DNA from 2 places in the Lysinibacillus sp. JNUCC 51 genome. Region 2 is predicted to be linked to the other one. Evidence: a T-box and tRNA genes for the amino acid it is inferred to sense, from the RefSeq annotation. Region 2 holds a T-box; the other holds one or more tRNA genes.
What was found. A T-box is a leader RNA that pairs with one kind of tRNA and senses whether it is charged. The one in region 2 lies ahead of argS (arginine--tRNA ligase), so its partner is inferred to be a tRNA-Arg.
Positions count from the first base shown of each region.

Region 1: it encodes a tRNA-Arg, which carries the amino acid that the T-box ahead of argS (arginine--tRNA ligase) is inferred to sense. The anticodon was not compared.

Region 1 covers NZ_CP065545.1:3,295,041-3,304,341, reverse strand. Annotated here, with positions in the region: gene JNUCC51_RS15890 (spore coat protein) at 191-805, shown strand; gene JNUCC51_RS15885 (amino acid ABC transporter ATP-binding protein) at 869-1,591, opposite strand; gene JNUCC51_RS15880 (amino acid ABC transporter permease) at 1,588-2,292, opposite strand; gene JNUCC51_RS15875 (basic amino acid ABC transporter substrate-binding protein) at 2,524-3,312, opposite strand; tRNA gene JNUCC51_RS15870 (tRNA-Arg) at 3,818-3,892, opposite strand; gene clpP (ATP-dependent Clp endopeptidase proteolytic subunit ClpP) at 4,457-5,038, shown strand; gene JNUCC51_RS15860 (hypothetical protein) at 5,126-6,901, shown strand; gene JNUCC51_RS15855 (HPr family phosphocarrier protein) at 6,898-7,155, opposite strand; gene whiA (DNA-binding protein WhiA) at 7,269-8,216, opposite strand; gene JNUCC51_RS15845 (gluconeogenesis factor YvcK family protein) at 8,282-9,265, opposite strand; gene rapZ (RNase adapter RapZ) at 9,270-9,301, opposite strand, start outside.
Region 2 covers NZ_CP065545.1:5,071,340-5,080,640, reverse strand. Annotated here, with positions in the region: gene JNUCC51_RS24530 (ABC-F family ATP-binding cassette domain-containing protein) at 1-490, opposite strand, end outside; gene JNUCC51_RS24525 (hypothetical protein) at 1,148-2,044, shown strand; T-box leader at 2,323-2,543, shown strand; gene argS (arginine--tRNA ligase) at 2,838-4,511, shown strand; gene JNUCC51_RS24515 (MFS transporter) at 4,681-5,826, shown strand; gene JNUCC51_RS24510 (transposase) at 6,085-7,440, shown strand; gene JNUCC51_RS24505 (FAD-dependent oxidoreductase) at 8,052-9,301, shown strand, end outside.

The DNA.
Region 1 (9,301 bases), 1.8 Mb from region 2:
AACCCTCCTTCGCTTTCTTTTAGCTACCATCCATATTTTGGCGATAAGCCTTTCTTTTTTCTTACCACTAATGTGCAGGAAAAAACATCTCTATTCTAAATATATGCAAATACATTAATACCGTATGAAAATTGTCTAACGTGCCATACTTAATACTGTAACAAACTATGATATTTAGGAGGCGCTTTTTTTGACACAATCGTTTCATAACGAATCATCAAACCAAACATCATTTAACCAACAACAAAGCCTAAATCATGGTGGACATGAGCAAATGGACTTGCATGAAACAATAGGTGCAATCATTGCTTGTATGAATCAATCTATTGTTTTCCGTCCACATGTTAAGGACACAGAGTTGCTAAGCATTTTGGATCGCCAATATAATTTCACATTAGGTATGTATAACACAATTGTGGAATCATATACCACAGGTCATGATCCATCTGTTCCAACAGGTCGCTATCAAATGGAGACAGGAAATGATTTCAAATACGGACTACAACCTGGCCAACCTAAAAAGCCAATGCAGAATGCAAATGAGCTCAGCGATGAATGTATTTCTGGCTTCTTACTTGGCGCTCAAAAAGGTATAGCAAAAGCCATGACTGCTTCAGCAACAGAAACTACAAACCCTGTTGTCCGACGTGTTGTTGCAGATAGTATTCCCAACTGCATTGAAATGGCATACGAATTATCTATTTACCAAAATATGCATGGCTACTATCAAGTACCTCAATTTTCTCAACAAGATATGCAAACGATGCTTAATGCATACGGCACTACAACAAATCCCCTTCATTAATTATAAAAAACAAGAGCAGTCCCAGTGTGATCGTAATCACATACGGGACTGCTCTTGTTCAAACTATAAAACTTTTCCTAAAAATGCTTTCGTTCGTTCATTTTGTGGATTACCGAAAATCTCTTCCGGCGATCCCTCTTCGACAATATAGCCACCATCCATAAAAACAACACGATCTCCAACTTCACGAGCAAAGCCCATTTCATGTGTTACTACTATCATGGTCATACCTTCAGCCGCTAAATTTTTCATTACATCTAATACTTCTTTTACCATTTCGGGGTCTAGTGCCGAAGTCGGCTCATCAAATAAAATAGCCTTTGGTTTCATCGCTAAGGCACGGGCAATGGCAACGCGTTGCTGCTGACCGCCCGAAAGCTGCTCAGGATAGTTATAAGCCTTACTATCAAGACCAACCTTTTTCAACAGCTCATGTCCAAGTGCTTCTGCTTCTGTCCTACTCATTTTACGGATTTGCATCGGAGCCATCGTTACATTATCGATGACTGTCATATGCGGGAATAAATTAAACTGTTGAAACACCATACCTACTTCAGCTCGAATAGCATTAATATTTGTTTTTGGCTCATTAATTTTTACATTCTTGATATAAATTGCACCATCTGTTACGTCTTCTAGCATATTGATACAACGTAAAAATGTACTTTTCCCTGAGCCTGATGGACCTATAACACAGACAACTTGCTTTTCCTGTATTTCATAATCAATGCCCTTTAACACTTCCAGTTTGCCAAAATATTTGTGTAAATTTTCAATTTTAATCATCGTGCTTCCCGCCCTTCTGCCTTACGAGGGACATAGCTATTACTAAGTCGTTTTTCGATAAACGCTACAATCTTTGTTACACCATACGTTAAAATTAAATATAGTAACGCCGCAACTATATATGGTTCCCAAAAACGGTAGCTAGCTCCGGCCACGATCTTACTTGCATATAAAATATCTGGTGCCGCAATAACTGTTACTAAAGATGAATCTTTTAATAAAGCAATAAATTCATTGCCTAACGGTGGAATCATACGTCTAAAAGCTTGTGGTAAAATAACTTTTCTCATCGCTTGGTTATGCGTTAAGCCAAGAGAACGCGCTGCCTCCATTTGTCCTTTAGCAATACTTTGAATACCTGCGCGGAAAATTTCTGCATTGTACGCCGCACAGTTTAAGATAAGCGCCGTAATCCCTGAAACCATATAGCCTAATGAATGTCCAAAAATTGTCGGTATCAAAGCTAAGTGAATTAATAAAATTTGTACGAGCATCGGTGTCCCACGGAATAAATCTACATATAGCTTACATGGCCAATAAATCCATTTTCTAGTCGATAATTTCCCAAGTCCTAAAAATAGTCCTAAAAGGATTCCACCAAAATAACCACTAAGCGTTAAAATTAGCGTCACACCAATACCACGTATAAACATATCACGGTAGTTCCAGACTATGTCCCAGCGTAAGTCAAAGATGTCCATCCGAAAACCCCACTTCCCCTTTAAAAATTAAATGAGGAGTTGCCTAAAAGGTCCCTCATAAGAAATTTGTAAATAGTAAAAATCCGCATCAGTGTACTCCAGTCGTAAAATCAGTTTTACACCATCTCAGCTGGGTCTTGTCCTCTATTTCACAGAGGAGTCTGCGCTAATTTTTACCTTTTTTCAATATATAGAATTTCTTTTAGGACAACCCCTTCATAAAGTCGTTTATTACTTAAAGTCTATACCTGTAATTTCTTTTAATTTTCCGTTCTCTTTAATCTTTTTCAGACCTTCATTTAACTTATTTAAAAGCTCTGTATTCCCCTTCTGAACCATAAATCCATAGTATTCTTTTTCAAAAGCATCATCTTCGATAACTTTAAGCTTCTCCGTTGGGTGAGCTTTGATATATTCATAAATTACCGCATTATCACCAATCGTCGCATCTACGTTGCCATTTAACATTTCTTTGATAGCAACTGGCTGATTTTCAAACGCCATAATATTTGGACTTGAATCACCTTGTAGCTTTTTCGCAGCTTGATGGCCTGTTGCATTAATTTGTACTGAAATCTTTTTATCTTTTAAATCTGCTAACGATTTAACCTTAGAATCTTCTTTTACAACAATTAATAATTGAGATTCAAAATATGGATCTGTAAAGTCAAAAGTTTCCTTACGCTCTTCATTTACTGAGATCCCTGCTGCACCGATATCTGTTTCACCATTTTTAACCGTTTGGAATACAGGCTCCCATCCAATATTTTGCCATTCTACTTCAAAGCCCATTTCATCTGCAATCGCCTGCAAAATATCAACATCAAATCCTACAACATTTCCTTTATCATCAAGTGATTCGAATGGTGCAAAAGTCGCTTCTGTCCCTACTTTATAAACTTTCTTACCATCTCCAGATGATTCGCCACCCGATGATGTCTTTTCTTTCGCACCACAACCCGCTAGAGCTAGCGCAAATGCTGCTAAGACCGCAAGTAACACAGATAAACTTCTTTTCATATCTACTCCCCCTAATTCGATTTTTTCCGAAACACGATTAATATTTTATTAATTCGGAAATATTAGACTATTAGGTCAATTATAGTGACATTAGTCTCTTTAGACAATATCATTTTGCATAAAAGTAATTATTATTTAATAATAATTTATTCAAATCAGTTTTATGTAGTAAAAATAAGCTTAATAAACCAAAAATAACATAAATAATGAATATTTATACATCCATTAATTATGCTAAAGTTAGATATTTTTACAAAAAAAAAGAATCCCCTCAGATAGGATTCTTTTTCTTCGACTAGAATAACTAGTCCTCACGTACAGTATGTTCACTAAAAAATAATTTGGAGTTGTTGCTTTCTTGAAGGTTTGAAAGGAACAAATACGGGAATAATGCCTACTAGGCAATATTACCATTATTTTTCCTTCTCATTTCCCCACTAAGCAGGCTGCTAAACTACTTATTAGGAGAATTGAGTTATTAAAGTATATCAAATAATCAGTAAAATGGCGCCCTCGGAGGGAATCGAACCCCCAGTGCAAGAACCGGAATCTTACGTGTTATCCATTACACCACGAGGGCAATTAAACAAAAAAAAAAGTACTCACCCTAGGCTTTACGAAAAAGCATGATGTAGATAACCCTCATGTGAAGCATACCTGCAAAATAGTGTACTGTACTTTAACTTATGACCTTATCAATTATACAAACGTATGGCTCATATTTCAACTATAGAATGCAAAACATTTTAACTTTTTTTATCTTTATTCAATTAGTGTCAAAATACCTAGAGAATATAGACAATCCTCCAGCGGATGTCACGGATTTTTAATTATGCGAGCACACTGTTTATCTGTGCGAAGAGGGCGTCCTCAGCATTCTCTATCGGCGTGGAAGCGAAGCGACAACGGTAAATGTTTTTGCAGCCAAGGCAAAGGCAATGCGTCAGCGGCAAATGTTTTCTGTAGCGAAAGTGATGCGCCCAGTTACATTACTGCAAGGTGAAATTGATTTAAATTATTTTACTTTAACAGGGTTAATATTTGACCTTCCCTGACTATAATGTGTATGATAAGGATACAGCTGAAATACAAAGGAAGTTTTCAGCAAAAGTAACCGAATTTAGTTTTTTAAGGAGGATTTAACATGAATTTAATTCCTACAGTTATTGAACAAACAAGTCGTGGTGAACGTGCCTATGACATCTATTCACGACTACTAAAAGACCGTATCATCTTATTAGGAAGTGCAATTGACGACAACGTTGCTAACTCAATTGTTGCTCAACTTCTATTCCTACAAGCAGAAGATCCAGAAAAAGATATCCATCTTTACATTAACTCACCAGGTGGATCTATCACTGCAGGTATGGCAATTTATGACACAATGCAAATTATCAAGCCACAAGTACAAACAATTTGTATCGGAATGGCAGCATCTATGGGTGCTTTCCTACTTGCTGCTGGTGAACCTGGTAAACGTTTCGCATTACCGAATGCTGAAGTAATGATTCACCAACCACTTGGCGGTGCACAAGGTCAAGCAACTGAAATCGAAATCGCTGCAAAACGTATTTTATTCTTACGTGAAAAATTAAATGGAATTTTATCAGAACGCACTGGTCAACCACTTGAAGTCATTGCAAGAGATACAGACCGCGATAACTTCATGACTGCTGAGCGTGCAAAAGAATACGGCTTAATCGACCAAATTATGGAACGCAAATAAAAGTTAAAGGCATCCCAGATCATATCTGAGATGTCTTTTTTTGTTCGATATCCAATGTATGTATGATTTGAAGGGCTATCCATCATTTTGGCGTTTCTATCCACGATTTTGGCTACTCTATCCATCATTTTGACGTTTCTATCCACAACTTTGGCTCTGCTATCCATCATTCCGGATTTTTCGACTCTTCTTTCCGTCGTTTCGGCCTTCCTTTCCGTCACTCCGACGTTTCCTTCCGTCGCTTTGGCCATTCTTTCCGTCACTCCGGCTTTTCTTTCCGTCGCTTCGACTCTTCTTTCCGTCGTTCCAGCTCTTCTTTCCGTCGCTTCGACCTTTCTTTCCGTCGTAGCCTTTTCTTTCCGTCACTCCGGCTTTTCTTTCCGTCGCTTCGACTCTTCTTTCCGTCGTTCCAGCTCTTCTTTCCGTCGCTTCGACCTTTCTTTCCGTCGTAGCCTTTTCTTTCCGTCACTCCGGCTTTTCTTTCCGTCGCTTCGACTCTTCTTTCCGTCGTTCCGGCTCTTCTTTCTGTCGCTGCCTTTTCTTTCCGTCTCCTCGGCTCTTCTTTCCGTCACTTTGGCCTTTTTTCCGTCGCCTCAGCTCTTCTTTCCGTCGCTGCTTTCTCTTTCCGTCGTTCCAACTCTTCTTTCCGTCGCTTCGGCCTTTCTTTCCGTCGCAGCCTTTTCTTTCCGTCACTCCGGCTTTTCTTTCCGTCGCTTCGACTCTTCTTTCCGTCGCTTCGACTCTTCCTTCCGTCATTCCGGCTCTTCTTTCCGCCGCAGCCTTTCTTTCCGTCGCCTCGGCTTTTCTTTCCGTCGTAGCCGTCTCTTTCCGTCGTTCCAACTCTTCTTTCCGTCGCTTCGGCCTTTCTTTCCGTCGCAGCCTTTTCTTTCCGTCACTCCGGCTTTTCTTTCCGTCGCTTCGACTCTTCTTTCCGTCGTTCCGGCTCTTCTTTCCGTCGTTCCAGCTCTTCTTTCCGTCGCTTCGACCTTTCTTTCCGTCGTAGCCTTTTCTTTCCGTCGTAGCCTTTTCTTTCCGTCGCTTCGACTCTTCTTTCCGTCGTTCCGGCTCTTCTTTCTGTCGCTGCCTTTTCTTTCCGTCGCCTCGGCTCTTCTTTCTGTCGCTGCCTTTTCTTTCCGTCGCCTCGGCTCTTCTTTCCGTCACTTTGGCCTTTTTTCCGTCGCCTCAGCTCTTCTTTCCGTCGCTGCTTTCTCTTTCCGTCGTTCCAACTCTTCTTTCCGTCGCTTCGGCCTTTCTTTCCGTCGCAGCCTTTTCTTTCCGTCACTCCGGCTTTTCTTTCCGTCGCTTCGACTCTTCTTTCCGTCGTTCCAGCTCTTCTTTCCGTCGCTTCGGCCTTTCTTTCCGTCGCAGCCTTTTCTTTCCGTCACTCCGGCTTTTCTTTCCGTCGCTTCGACTCTTCTTTCCGTCGTTCCAGCTCTTCTTTCCGTCGCTTCGACCTTTCTTTCCGTCGTAGCCTTTTCTTTCCGTCACTCCGGCTTTTCTTTCCGTCGCTTCGACTCTTCTTTCCGTCGCTCTGACTCTTCTTTCCGTCACTCCTACTCTTCTTTCCGTCATCCCGGCCTTTCTTTCCGTCACCTAGGCTCTTCTTTCCGTCGCTTCGGCGTTTCCTTCCGTCACTCCTACTCTTCTTTCCATCACTCTGGCTTTTCTTTCCGTCGCTTCGGCGTCTCCTACCGTCATTCCGGCTCTTCTTTCCGCCGCGGCTCTTCTTCCGTCGCCTCGCCCTCTCTTTCTGTCGTTCCATCTCTTCTTCCAAGACTTTTTATGCTGTACAAAAGCGCAAAAAAAAACTGTCCAGCATGTAAGTTTTACTGCTGGACAGTTTTCGCATTATTGTTTTTTTAATCTTCTTTTTCGATTAGTGCTGCTAATGCTGTAACCGCTTGCTCAGCATCGTTACCAGCGCCGCTAAGTACAACCTCAGTTCCTTTTGCAATGGCTAAGCTCATGACACCCATAATTGATTTAGCATTAACTTTTTTCTCGTCTTTCTCTAGAAAGATATCCGCGCTAAAACGGTTTGCTTCTTGTACAAATAACGCTGCTTGTCTAGCCTGTAGTCCTAATTTTAATTTTACATGGACTCTTCTCTCGGTCATTCTTAAAACTCTCCTTTACTACCGTTCATCTATTATTTTTATCTTACCTTACTTACTAGCAAAAGAACAATACGCGATTACGCATTAAATCCATACCTGAAAAGTATGAAAATTTAACCACCAATTTTTTCTCCGCTTCTTAATGCATCGGCTATTTCATCGATTTTCCGTAATCGATGATTGACACCGGATTTACTAACCGTTCCACTTGATACCATTTCACCAAGTTCTTTTAGCGTTACATCTTGGTATTCTACTCGTAATCGTGCAATTTCACGAAGTTTGTCTGGCAATTGATCTAGACCTATAGAATTTTCAATAAATCGGATATTCTCTACTTGACGTAATGCTGCGCCTATTGTTTTATTTAAGTTCGCTGTTTCACAATTGACGATGCGATTGACACTATTTCTCATGTCTCGCAATATGCGTACGTCTTCGAATTTCATCATTGCTTGATGAGCTCCAACAATATTAAGGAAATCAGAAATTTTTTCCGCTTCTTTTAAATAAGTGACAAAGCCTTTTTTTCGTTCAATTGTTTTTGCATTTAGCTCGAACTCATTCATTAAATCCATTAAAGCCTCGCCGTGCTCTTTATATAATGAATAAATTTCTAAATGGTAGGCTGATGTTTCTGGATTGTTGACAGAGCCACCAGCTAAAAATGCACCTCGTAAATATGCTCTTTTTTGACCACTCTTTTTAATGAGCTTTCGAGAAATAGTATGATTAAATTGAAAGTCGTCTGAGATGATTTCTAAATCAATCAGTAGCTCACGAGCACCTTCTCTTACACGGCAAATGTATACGTTATTTTTTTTCAAACGCATTTTTTTTCTAACAAGTAACTCTACATTATATGGATATAGCTTCTTCATAATTGTATAAAGTCTTCTTGCGATTGCTGCGTTTTCAGTTTGTACGTCTAAGCTTAACTGTTTATTAGCAAAGGATAATGAACCATTCATACGAATTAGGGCAGATACTTCTGCTTTCATACAATGATTGTCCGCTTCTATTTGAGTTAACTCTTTTTTCGTTTCAGAAGCAAAAGACATATCACGCCCTCCTTTCAACCTTTTGTTCTATGTATATGTTCATCTTATCATATACAATAAGCGCTTTATAATTCACTAACTTCTTGTTCATAGATATTTGCGTAATCTACAAGCCATTTCGCAACGTTTGTAGCATTATGTCGAACCGTCCCATCTGGGCGAATCGTGGCAATATCTCGTTTAATAACTTCTAATCCCATACTTTCAAGCTTTGCAACATCAAATGTTACTGGCTCAGCACACTCTTCCTTATACAGTTCTTTTACAGGATGAGGCAATTTTACATCATTTACCAATATAGAATCAATGAAAGAATCTCCAACATGTTTATATAAAGCTTCAACATGATCGCCTGCTGTATAGGAAATGGTTTCACCTTTTTGAGTCATTAAATTACAAACGTAAATTTTTCTTCCTTTAGCCTTAACAACAGCTTCTCCAATTGCTTTCACAAGAAGGTTCGGAATAATGCTTGTATATAAACTTCCTGGCCCAATTAAAATATAATCTGCACGATTGATTGCTCGAATAGCCTCTGGTAGCGGTTGCACGTTTTCAGGTACTAAAAAAACTCGATTAATTCGTTTTTTAGCCTTTGGAATTTTAGATTCCCCTTCAATGATTGAACCGTCTTCAAGCTCAGCATGTAAATTTATCTTTTTGTTGGCTGCTGGTATGACGCGACCATGAACCTTTAAAACCTTTCCCATTTCACTAATAGCATGGTTAAAATCGCCGGTAATATCTGTTAAAGCAGTCAGCATTAAATTACCTAATGAATGCCCACGTAAATCTTCCGATGCAGAAAATCGGTATTGAAACATTTGCTCCACAAGTGGCTCAACATCCGATAAGGCAGCGATCACATTACGGACATCACCAGGTGGCGGAATATCATAGTCATCTCGTAAGCGTCCTGAAGAACCACCATCATCTGCTACTGTCACAATTGCAGTAATATCAAATGGGTGGTGCTTGAGCCCTCGTAATAACGTAGAAAGCCCCGTACCACCACCAATTACAACAAGCTTTGTTCGCTTCTTTCCCATTCACTCAATCCTTTCTACGATTGATGTCACGATGCG
Region 2 (9,301 bases):
CTTTGACTTTGTCAGAACCTTCAAGGTCAGCCATTAGCATATAGTGAAGCTCGTCGCCAATTCCTAACCCGTTTAATAATGTCGCTGCTTCTGAGTCAGCTTCCCAACCATTTAGGTCAGCGAATTCACCTTCTAATTCAGCAGCACGCATGCCATCCTCATCAGAAAAGTCTTCTTTTGCGTAGATAGCGTCTTTTTCAGATTTTACTTCCCAAAGACGTTTGTTCCCCATAACAACTGTATCTAATACATTGTATTCATCGTATTCAAAGTGGTTTTGTTTAAGGACTGATAAACGTTCGTCCTTACCCATTGATACGTGTCCTTCTTGCGCTTCAATTTCACCAGAAAGAATTTTTAAAAATGTTGATTTACCAGCACCATTTGCTCCGATTAAACCGTAGCAATTCCCCGGTGTGAATTTTATATTTACGTCTTCAAATAGTTTACGATCGCCATAGCGAAGACCTACATTACTTACTTGAATCATGCAAGTTCCTCCTTTTTTCACAATGGCATTAGTATATCATGAAATATGTACCATAGTCTATAAACATTATTAAATCAACGTTTGTGTTATTTTAATTATTGTATAGACCTGAGTTCCTTGTAGAAAATTTCTGAATAAAGATACAGATTCTGATTACAGTAATTTGGTTAGTCGTGTCTGCTCCAACGGCATTAGTCTAGTTTGCAACAGCTGAATGAAGTGGAATAGGTACAACCATTAGTACATTACTGAGCAAAATTTATTTCTATTCTTCAAGAGGTTTACAATCGTTTTGGTACTTTGGAGAGCTTTACTTTCTTATTTAAATAGAGTAGTTTGGGGTAAAATTGATGCGAATATTCTTATTTGTTTCAAGGTTACTTTTTATGTTTAGACAAAACCGTGGAATATGTGTTGTGAGATCTCGTTAGCTAAATAAGCTGTAGGAAGAGTTCTAGGAGGTAACAATAAGGGGTACTTTAAATAGTAGGGTGAAATGGCAAAACTTTATATAGAAAGGCGGGAATTCTGAAAAAATTTACGTTTATTTTAATAATCATCGTAATTATTTGTATTGTCTTTAGTAAAAAAATATTTTCAATTGATCACAGTGTTTCTAAATCTAATCTTTACATCAATGTGTTTGACCCTAAGAGTTTGAAGTTTAACTTCTATCAATTTGACCAGATTCAGAATAAAAGTAAATTATTATTAAGTAAGGAAACGGCAGATTATACTGCTTTCGCTTATTCTGAGCTTAATAAAAAATTGTACTTTGCTGATGGCATATCAGATCATACAATACAATTATTTGAAAATGACTTAATTACGAATCAGATGAAACAATTAACCACTGTATTCAATAACGTTGATTATATCCAAATAGACAAAGAGCAAAAAATTATTTTGATGAGAGTGCTATTAAGAGATGAATTTAGAAATTTTCATATAGCTACGTATAATCTTCAATCAAAGAAAATACAAATATGGGACGAAGAAAACAAAGATAGAAGTGTTTTAGATTTTAATTATAACCCGAATAATAATCAATTAATTGTAGTTACTTTCTCCGAGAAAGAAGATCAGAAGAAACTTACCGAGGCTAATAAAAATCAAATGAAATTACAACCGATCAAACACAGTTTGGATATTTATAATATTCAAGGTCAAAAAATAAAACATATAGCCGATGTTGAGAGATTTATAAGTGGCGTATCATTGGCACCAGATGCGAACTCTGTAATAATCAGCTATGATGAAGCTGTAGACAGCCCTATTTCGCATGTTGTAGAAATAGATTTCCAATCAAAAAAAGTAAAGCCTCTACTAGATAGTAGTGGTATTTACTCAAAAATTCGTTCTGTTAAATATGATGAAAATAAAAACGGATTTTATTTTTTATCTAGTATGATTGATGAAAATAAACGTTATAGTATTTTAGAAATACCTAAAGAGAGCGTACTCTCATACTATGACTTCAAGAAAAATAAGGTGAGAACGGTCTGGCGGGCTGAAAAAAATGTTATTGCTAATTATTCAGCGGAACATTTTTAATGCAGAATTAATTTTTCGGATAATTTCGAAAAGACTGTTGACGTAAAATGGCGGCTCGTGTAAAATATTTTGAAATTACAGATCAATTATGCCTCGGCATAATTGCGTCCGGAATCGGCTTTGTGCTTAGGCCTGCTGGATGCAGGTCAGTTAGCCGTTATCGCACGGATGCGATGATTTTAGGCTAACATCCTTTATTAACTCCTTCCCGATTTCCGTGACATCCGCCGGAGGCTTTAACTTATTCCAGCGGATGTTTGGACGCCCGCTGAAATAAGTTAAATTCAGTGAAAAAGAGAGTAGTTTATGGAGCTACTGGAAAGCGAATTAGGGATGGTGTGAGCCTAATGCAGAAGCCATAAATGAAACGCACTTTGGAGAAGGTTCTCGAATTAGTAGTAGAGAACATCGGGGAGTCACCTCGTTAACAATGGAAAGTGGTCATATTTTTATGGCAACTAGAGTGGTACCACGGGATAACTATGCTCTCGTCTCTATATTTAGAGACGGGGGCTTTTTTTATCTTCATTCGGTAAAATCTCTTACCTCATTGGTGCGAGATGAAAAGGAGATGTGGTCCCTTTTCAGTGAATGACAAACACCTACCGTATGAAGATAAAGCCTCCGGCGGATGTCACGGATTTTTAAAGGAATGAATTGTGCTGGCACAATTCAAAATCCGGACGCATTGTTTATCTGTAGCGACAGCTACAAAATGTTTACTGCGCGAAAGCGAAGCGACAGCTACAATTACGCCAAGGCGAAGTTGATTTTACTTGAGAGGAGAACGAACATGAATACACAAATCGCGAAAAGCATCGCTGTGGCATTAAATAACGAGCTATCTGTCAATGACATTCAAAATTTACTAGAAAAACCGAAAAATTTAGACCTAGGGGACTTGGCATTTCCGTGCTTTACTTTAGCAAAGAAATTAAGAAAATCTCCTAACAGTATCGCATCCGACATAAAAAACAATTTAAGCTGTGACTTAATACAAGAGGTTCAAGTAGTAGGTGGATATGTCAATATATTTTACCATCAGCCAACGATTACGCATCAAGTGCTTAGCCAAATAGTAAAAGAAAAAAATTTATATGGGACTCAGCAGGAATCGAAGGGAAATGTAGTGTTGGATTTTTCTTCACCTAATATAGCGAAGCCTTTTTCCATGGGCCATTTACGTTCTACAGTGATAGGCAATGCTTTGGCCAACATTGCCAAGAAGAATGGCTATCAAGCAATCCGCATCAATCATTTAGGTGATTGGGGAACACAGTTTGGTAAGTTAATCGTTGCTTATCGAAAATGGGGAGATCAAAAAACGATTGAAGCCGCCCCAATAGAGGAATTGTTAAAAATTTATGTAAAGTTTCATGAAGAAGCGGAACTGGAGGATACACTCAACGAACAGGCTCGTACCGCGTTTAAAGCATTAGAAGATGGGGATGACGAGGCGTTAGCGCTTTGGCAATGGTTTAGAGATGCATCACTAGAAGAATTCAAGTCCATTTATCAACTACTTGGGATAAACTTTGATTCATTCGCTGGGGAAGCGTTCTACAATGACAAAATGCCTGCTGTTGTTAAGGAGCTGGAAGAAAAAGGGCTACTTGTACAATCTGATGGTGCCTATGTTGTTGAAATAGACAAAATGCCTCCATGCTTAATTACTAAAACAGATGGTGCTACGCTATATGCTACACGTGATTTAGCAGCCGCTTTTTATCGTAAAGAACAATATGATCCTGAAAAAATATTTTATGTTGTAGGGAATGAACAATCTCTTCACTTTAAACAACTATTTAAGGTCATTGAGAAGATGGGGTACGATTGGGCAAAGGATTTACAGCATGTGACTTTTGGTATGATTCTAAAAGAGGGTAAAAAATTGTCCACTCGAAAAGGAAAGATCGTTTTATTAGCAGATGTATTAAAAGAAGCGATTGCTACAGCGAAGCGAAATATCGAAGAGAAAAATCCTAATCTAATGGATAAAGAGAACGTCGCATATCAGGTTGGTGTAGGAGCGGTTATTTTTAATGATTTAAAAAATGATCGTCTTCATGATATTGAGTTTTCTATTGAGCACATGATGAATTTCGAAGGTGAGACAGGGCCATATATTCAATATACGTATGCACGTATCTCATCTCTTTTGGAGAAAGCAAATGAACATAGTTATGAAGTATCGTTCGAAGCATTGGGGGAGCATGCATGGCCAGTTATTTTATTGCTGGAGCAGTTTCCGAAGATAATTTCAACCGCTTTTGAGCAAGCAGACCCATCGCAAATTGCAAAATATGCCTTACAATTAGCACGTCAATTTAATAAATATTATGCGCAAAATAAAGTATTGGTCGAAGACAGCCAAAGAACATCAAGATTAGCCTTTTGTCATTGTGTAGCTGTTGTTTTAATAGAATCGCTAGCATTATTGGGAATAGCGGCGCCTAAAAAAATGTAAGGACTATTCATAAATGCCATGAAATTGACCGATACTAGAAAAAATGGTAAAAGGAAATAGTAAGAATTCGGAAGTCTGACAATAATGTTAGATGTCGGTTGAATTTTTAACCGTATTAATAGAGAGAAGGTTTTTAGAAAGTATGGAGAAAAAGCACTGGAGTGTTTCCATGGTACTTGTAGTTGTTAGTATTTTCTTCGTTGCGCTCAATTTGCGACCAGCAGTCACTGGAATAGGGCCACTATTTAATGTACTTTTGGAATCACTCCATATATCAAATACAAAAATGAGCTTTTTGACATCTATTCCGGTGTTTTGTATGGGACTCTTTGCACCATTCGCGGTACCATTACAAAGAAAACTCGGAACAAAAACAGCTATTACGTTCTTAATAGCTATCCTGGTTTTAGCAAATGGGCTACGTTTTTTAAAAGAAAGTTATGTATTACTTGTAGTCACAAGCTTTGCTGCAGGATTTGCTATTGCACTTATTGGACCCATATTAAATGCTTATATAAAGAAAAAATTCCCGAACCGTTTTACTACGGTGGTAGGTATTTATTCATTTGGAATAGGAACAGGGGCAACATTGAGTGCAGCACTAACATTACCATTTTATAGTCATTTTCATGAGAGCTGGACAATGGCGCTTGGTAGTTGGGCAATACTTGCTATTATTGCTCTTTGTATATGGGTACTAGCAATACAAAATCAAGAGCTGCCAGAGACAAGTGTATTAACAAAAGATGCAGCACGAAATCCTTGGAAAAATGTCCGTGCTTGGACAATCTTAATTTACTTTGGCATACAGACATCTTTGTTCTTCTCGATAATGTCCTGGTTAGCACCGATATTACAGGCGAAAGGCTTTTCCCTTGTCGCTGCAAGCTCTATGCTAACATTTTTGTCTATTGTACAAATGATTGGAAATATTTTGGTCCCTATACTAATGGAAAAATGGTCGAGTCGAATCAGTTGGCTCTTTTCCTTAAGTATTTTAGGTATGGTTGGCTTTGTGTTACTATGGCTAGGCTCAGGATCTTTATTATGGATTGCGGTATTAATAATAGGTATCGTTTTAAGCGGATTATTTCCAATTGGTTTATTGTTACCATTGGATGAGGCAAGAAATGACGAGGAGGCAAATAGCTGGTCATCTATGGTGCTTTCAGGTGGCTTTATGATAAGCTCCATTATCCCTATACTTATTGGCTATTGCTATGATGTGACTGGAAACCATACATTTACCTATATGATTTTTTTAATATTAATGATGGGTATTATAGCTACTACAATTATGCTTAAGAAAAAATAATGTCGAGACATGCGCTAGTGTACGTGCATGTCTTTTTTTAGATAGTGCTATTAGGCATGAAGAAAGCCGATTTCGCCTTGTTTTATATGGCCAGTATTAATTTTAGTAAAGAAACTTTTTAACTTTTTATATGAGTTAATTTCATAATTCTAATCCCTTTAGTATCAAGGGTTCTAAAACAATAAAAAACGGGCACCTCCCCAATTCGGTATAATGGTAGCGACTAAACTAAACCATACTGAATGAGGTGAATGCCCTATGACTATTGTAAAACAAATGAGCCTATTTGGCATCCAAGAATTATTGGAAATGGAAAGTTCACGTCGATTTGATGAAATTTTCGCCACTTTCGACGTGCAGCCCGTTTTTCAGCTGTTTTCCAAAAAGACGTTACGTGGTGCCCCACGTGAATTAAATTACGGCGCGATGATACAATCACTCATTATTCGTATTGTCGAACGGATTCCAACAATCAAGGATTTAATCAAGCGTTTAGTCAACGATCCTTTATTTCGATTCGATTGCGGTTTTCTCGTTTCAGACGTGGTTCCATCTGAAGCGTCTTATTCACGTATGATCGATGTCATCAGTCAATCAGATGTTCTCGACCACATGCAAGATACATTGATTCAAACTGCCTTTATAGAAGGCTTTCTTTATGATGAACACCTCGCGATTGATGCCACACATTTTGAGTCACGTGATGCGGCAAAGCCCTCGGAGAAAAAAGAGCCTGTACCACCAAAAAAACGTGGACGAAAATCAAAAGAAGAACGCGAGGCTTGGCTTACGGAACAAGCAGAAATCAAAGCCAACCAGTCAGCTTATGAAAAAGAGATCAAGGACCAACTCGATACATCACTAGAAACATTGTGGCAAGATGCGCCCATCGAACCGAATTGGGGCATTAAAAAGAACAGTGATGGCAAAAACACGTTTTGGTTTGGCTTTAAGGGACATCTCGCGGTGGCTACAAAGAGTCAATATATTGTTGGACGCCTTATGACATCTGCCAATTTGTCGGATAGTAAAGCAGCGATTCCTCTTTTAAAGAAAGGAAAAGACCTATTTCTAGAACATTTTACGACCGCTATTTTGGATGCAGGGTATGATTACGAGCCCATTTACAGTCAATTACATACGTATCAAATGCGTGCAGTTATACCATATAATGTCCGCAATGAAGGAGAGTACCTTGGCTTTGATGAACATTTCAGACCGACCTGTGTACGTGAACACAGCTACTGTTACGACAGCTTTGATGAAAAGTATCGAACACTAAAATTCACCAAACCAAAGGAATGTGTAACCTGTCCGTTACGTAATGATTCCCTCTGTCAGAAGGTTTTCAAAATCAAATGTGACACGGATATACGAAAATTCACGTATCCAGCACGTGACTCTGAACTTTGGAAACAACTGTATAAAGAGCGCACAGCCGTTGAACGTGTGAATGCCTATTTAAAACAATATTTTCAGTTAAACAACATCCGTCACAGAACAGGAAGAAAAGCCAAACTTCACTTCAACCTGGTGACGTTTATTTATAATGCCTGTAAATTAGCGGTGGATCGTTTGAATGCATTATTACAATCACAAACTCAAGCAGCATAATTTTTAAAAACGTAAATTTTCTTAATTGGAGCAGTCTAAGCTCTTGAAAAAAGTGATTTATGAAATTGATTCATGTAGTTAATTTTTCATTATAATAAAACAATCATAAAGACCTACAATAATTTTATAGGTTCTAGTTGCTTCATTGTTACTTTATCGACTAGAATGATTATGTGTCTTTTTTGTTTTAGGTTATACTTACATATCTATCGTTTCTTGTGCTCTAATGCATTTGGGTAGTTCTTAAAGTTGATATTCTGCAATTCCAACCCCAACGCTTCACCACTACGAATATCAGTATAGGTAACTGTCAGTAGAAGACTAATATTCATCATATTTTCATGCAACATCGTCCACAAATGATATCACTTGTTATTGGAAATGATCGTCAGGTAATGTTTGTATTTGAAGGATTCGATAAGACCTCCTGCATGAATAATTATTTTGAAAAATACCTAGACTGAAGCGACCCTCTAGGTTTGCTACGAACTCACGTTGAAATGTAAAACCGTAAATAACTTTCTACATATGTCATGACGACTCTTTCAAGAGATGAGCATGACTATAAAAGAAGAGACACGAATGGAAATTTTATCTATCGGAGGTATATTATGGGTAAGGGCTTAATAAGGTCAGCCATTTTAATAATAGTAGTTGTACTAGGGATAGTAAGTTATTATTTTATAACAGAAATTAGAAATGAAATGGTGCATAAAAAACTTGTAGAAAACTATGAAAAGCCAATTCCTGATAAAAATATAAATGAGGAATATGATGTTATTGTGATTGGTGGAGAACCAGAAGGAGTTGCTGCTGCAGTATCATCAGCTCGTAATGGTGCAAAAACACTGCTAGTAGAAAATCGTGAGGAATTAGGAGGGCTATTTACGTATGGAATGCTAAATTTCCTTGATATTCCTCGAAATGATGCTAAGCGACCAGTCAGTATGGGTCTTTTTAAAGAATGGCACGATCTTGTTAGAGGGAAAGATGCATTTGGAATTTTAGATGCTAAAGCTGCCTTTAAAAAGCTTGTTGATGACGAACCAAATTTAACGCTTTCTGTACAAACAGAAGTTATAAATGCCAATCTTGACAAAAATCAGCTGACATCAGTGAAATTAAAAAATAAATATGGTACGTATGTTGTGAAAGGCAAGGCATTTATTGATGCTACGCAGGATGCCGATTTTGCTGCAATGTCAAAAGTTCCTTTTTTCATGGGTGGAGAAGATATAGGCATCAAGGATAAAAGAATGGCTGTTACCTTGATGATTCATTTAAAAAATGTTGATTGGGATAAGGTGAAGGAAGAAGCAAACGCAAATACTTTCGGTGGGGCTCACCTAAATGATTCAGTCATGTGGGGATTTACAAAGCTTCATGATGATTATAAGCCAGTAGAAGAAGGTACGAGATTGCGAGGCTTGAATTTAGCAAAAGTAGATGATGAATATTATATTAACGCTTTACAAATTTTTGGAATCGATGGTTTGAATAAACTTTCCAAACAGGAAGCAATCGAAAAAGGAAAGAAAGAGACAAAACATATTTTACAATATTTACATGAGGAGTTTCCTGGCTTTGAAAATGCAGAAGTTGTGAGTTATCCGGAGGAACTATATGTCAGAGAAACAAGACATATAAGGGCAGAGTATCAATTACCGATGTCCGATGTTTGGAAGAATAGTGATCATTGGGATAGCATTGGCTTAGCTGCGTATCCAGTTGATGTACAAGCGCAAACACCTCATGATTATGGATATGTTATTTCTGCTCCAAATCAATATGCCATTCCTTTCCGTTCTTTAGTACCTAAAGAAATAGATGGCTTGCTTGTTGTGGGTCGTTCTGCTGGCTA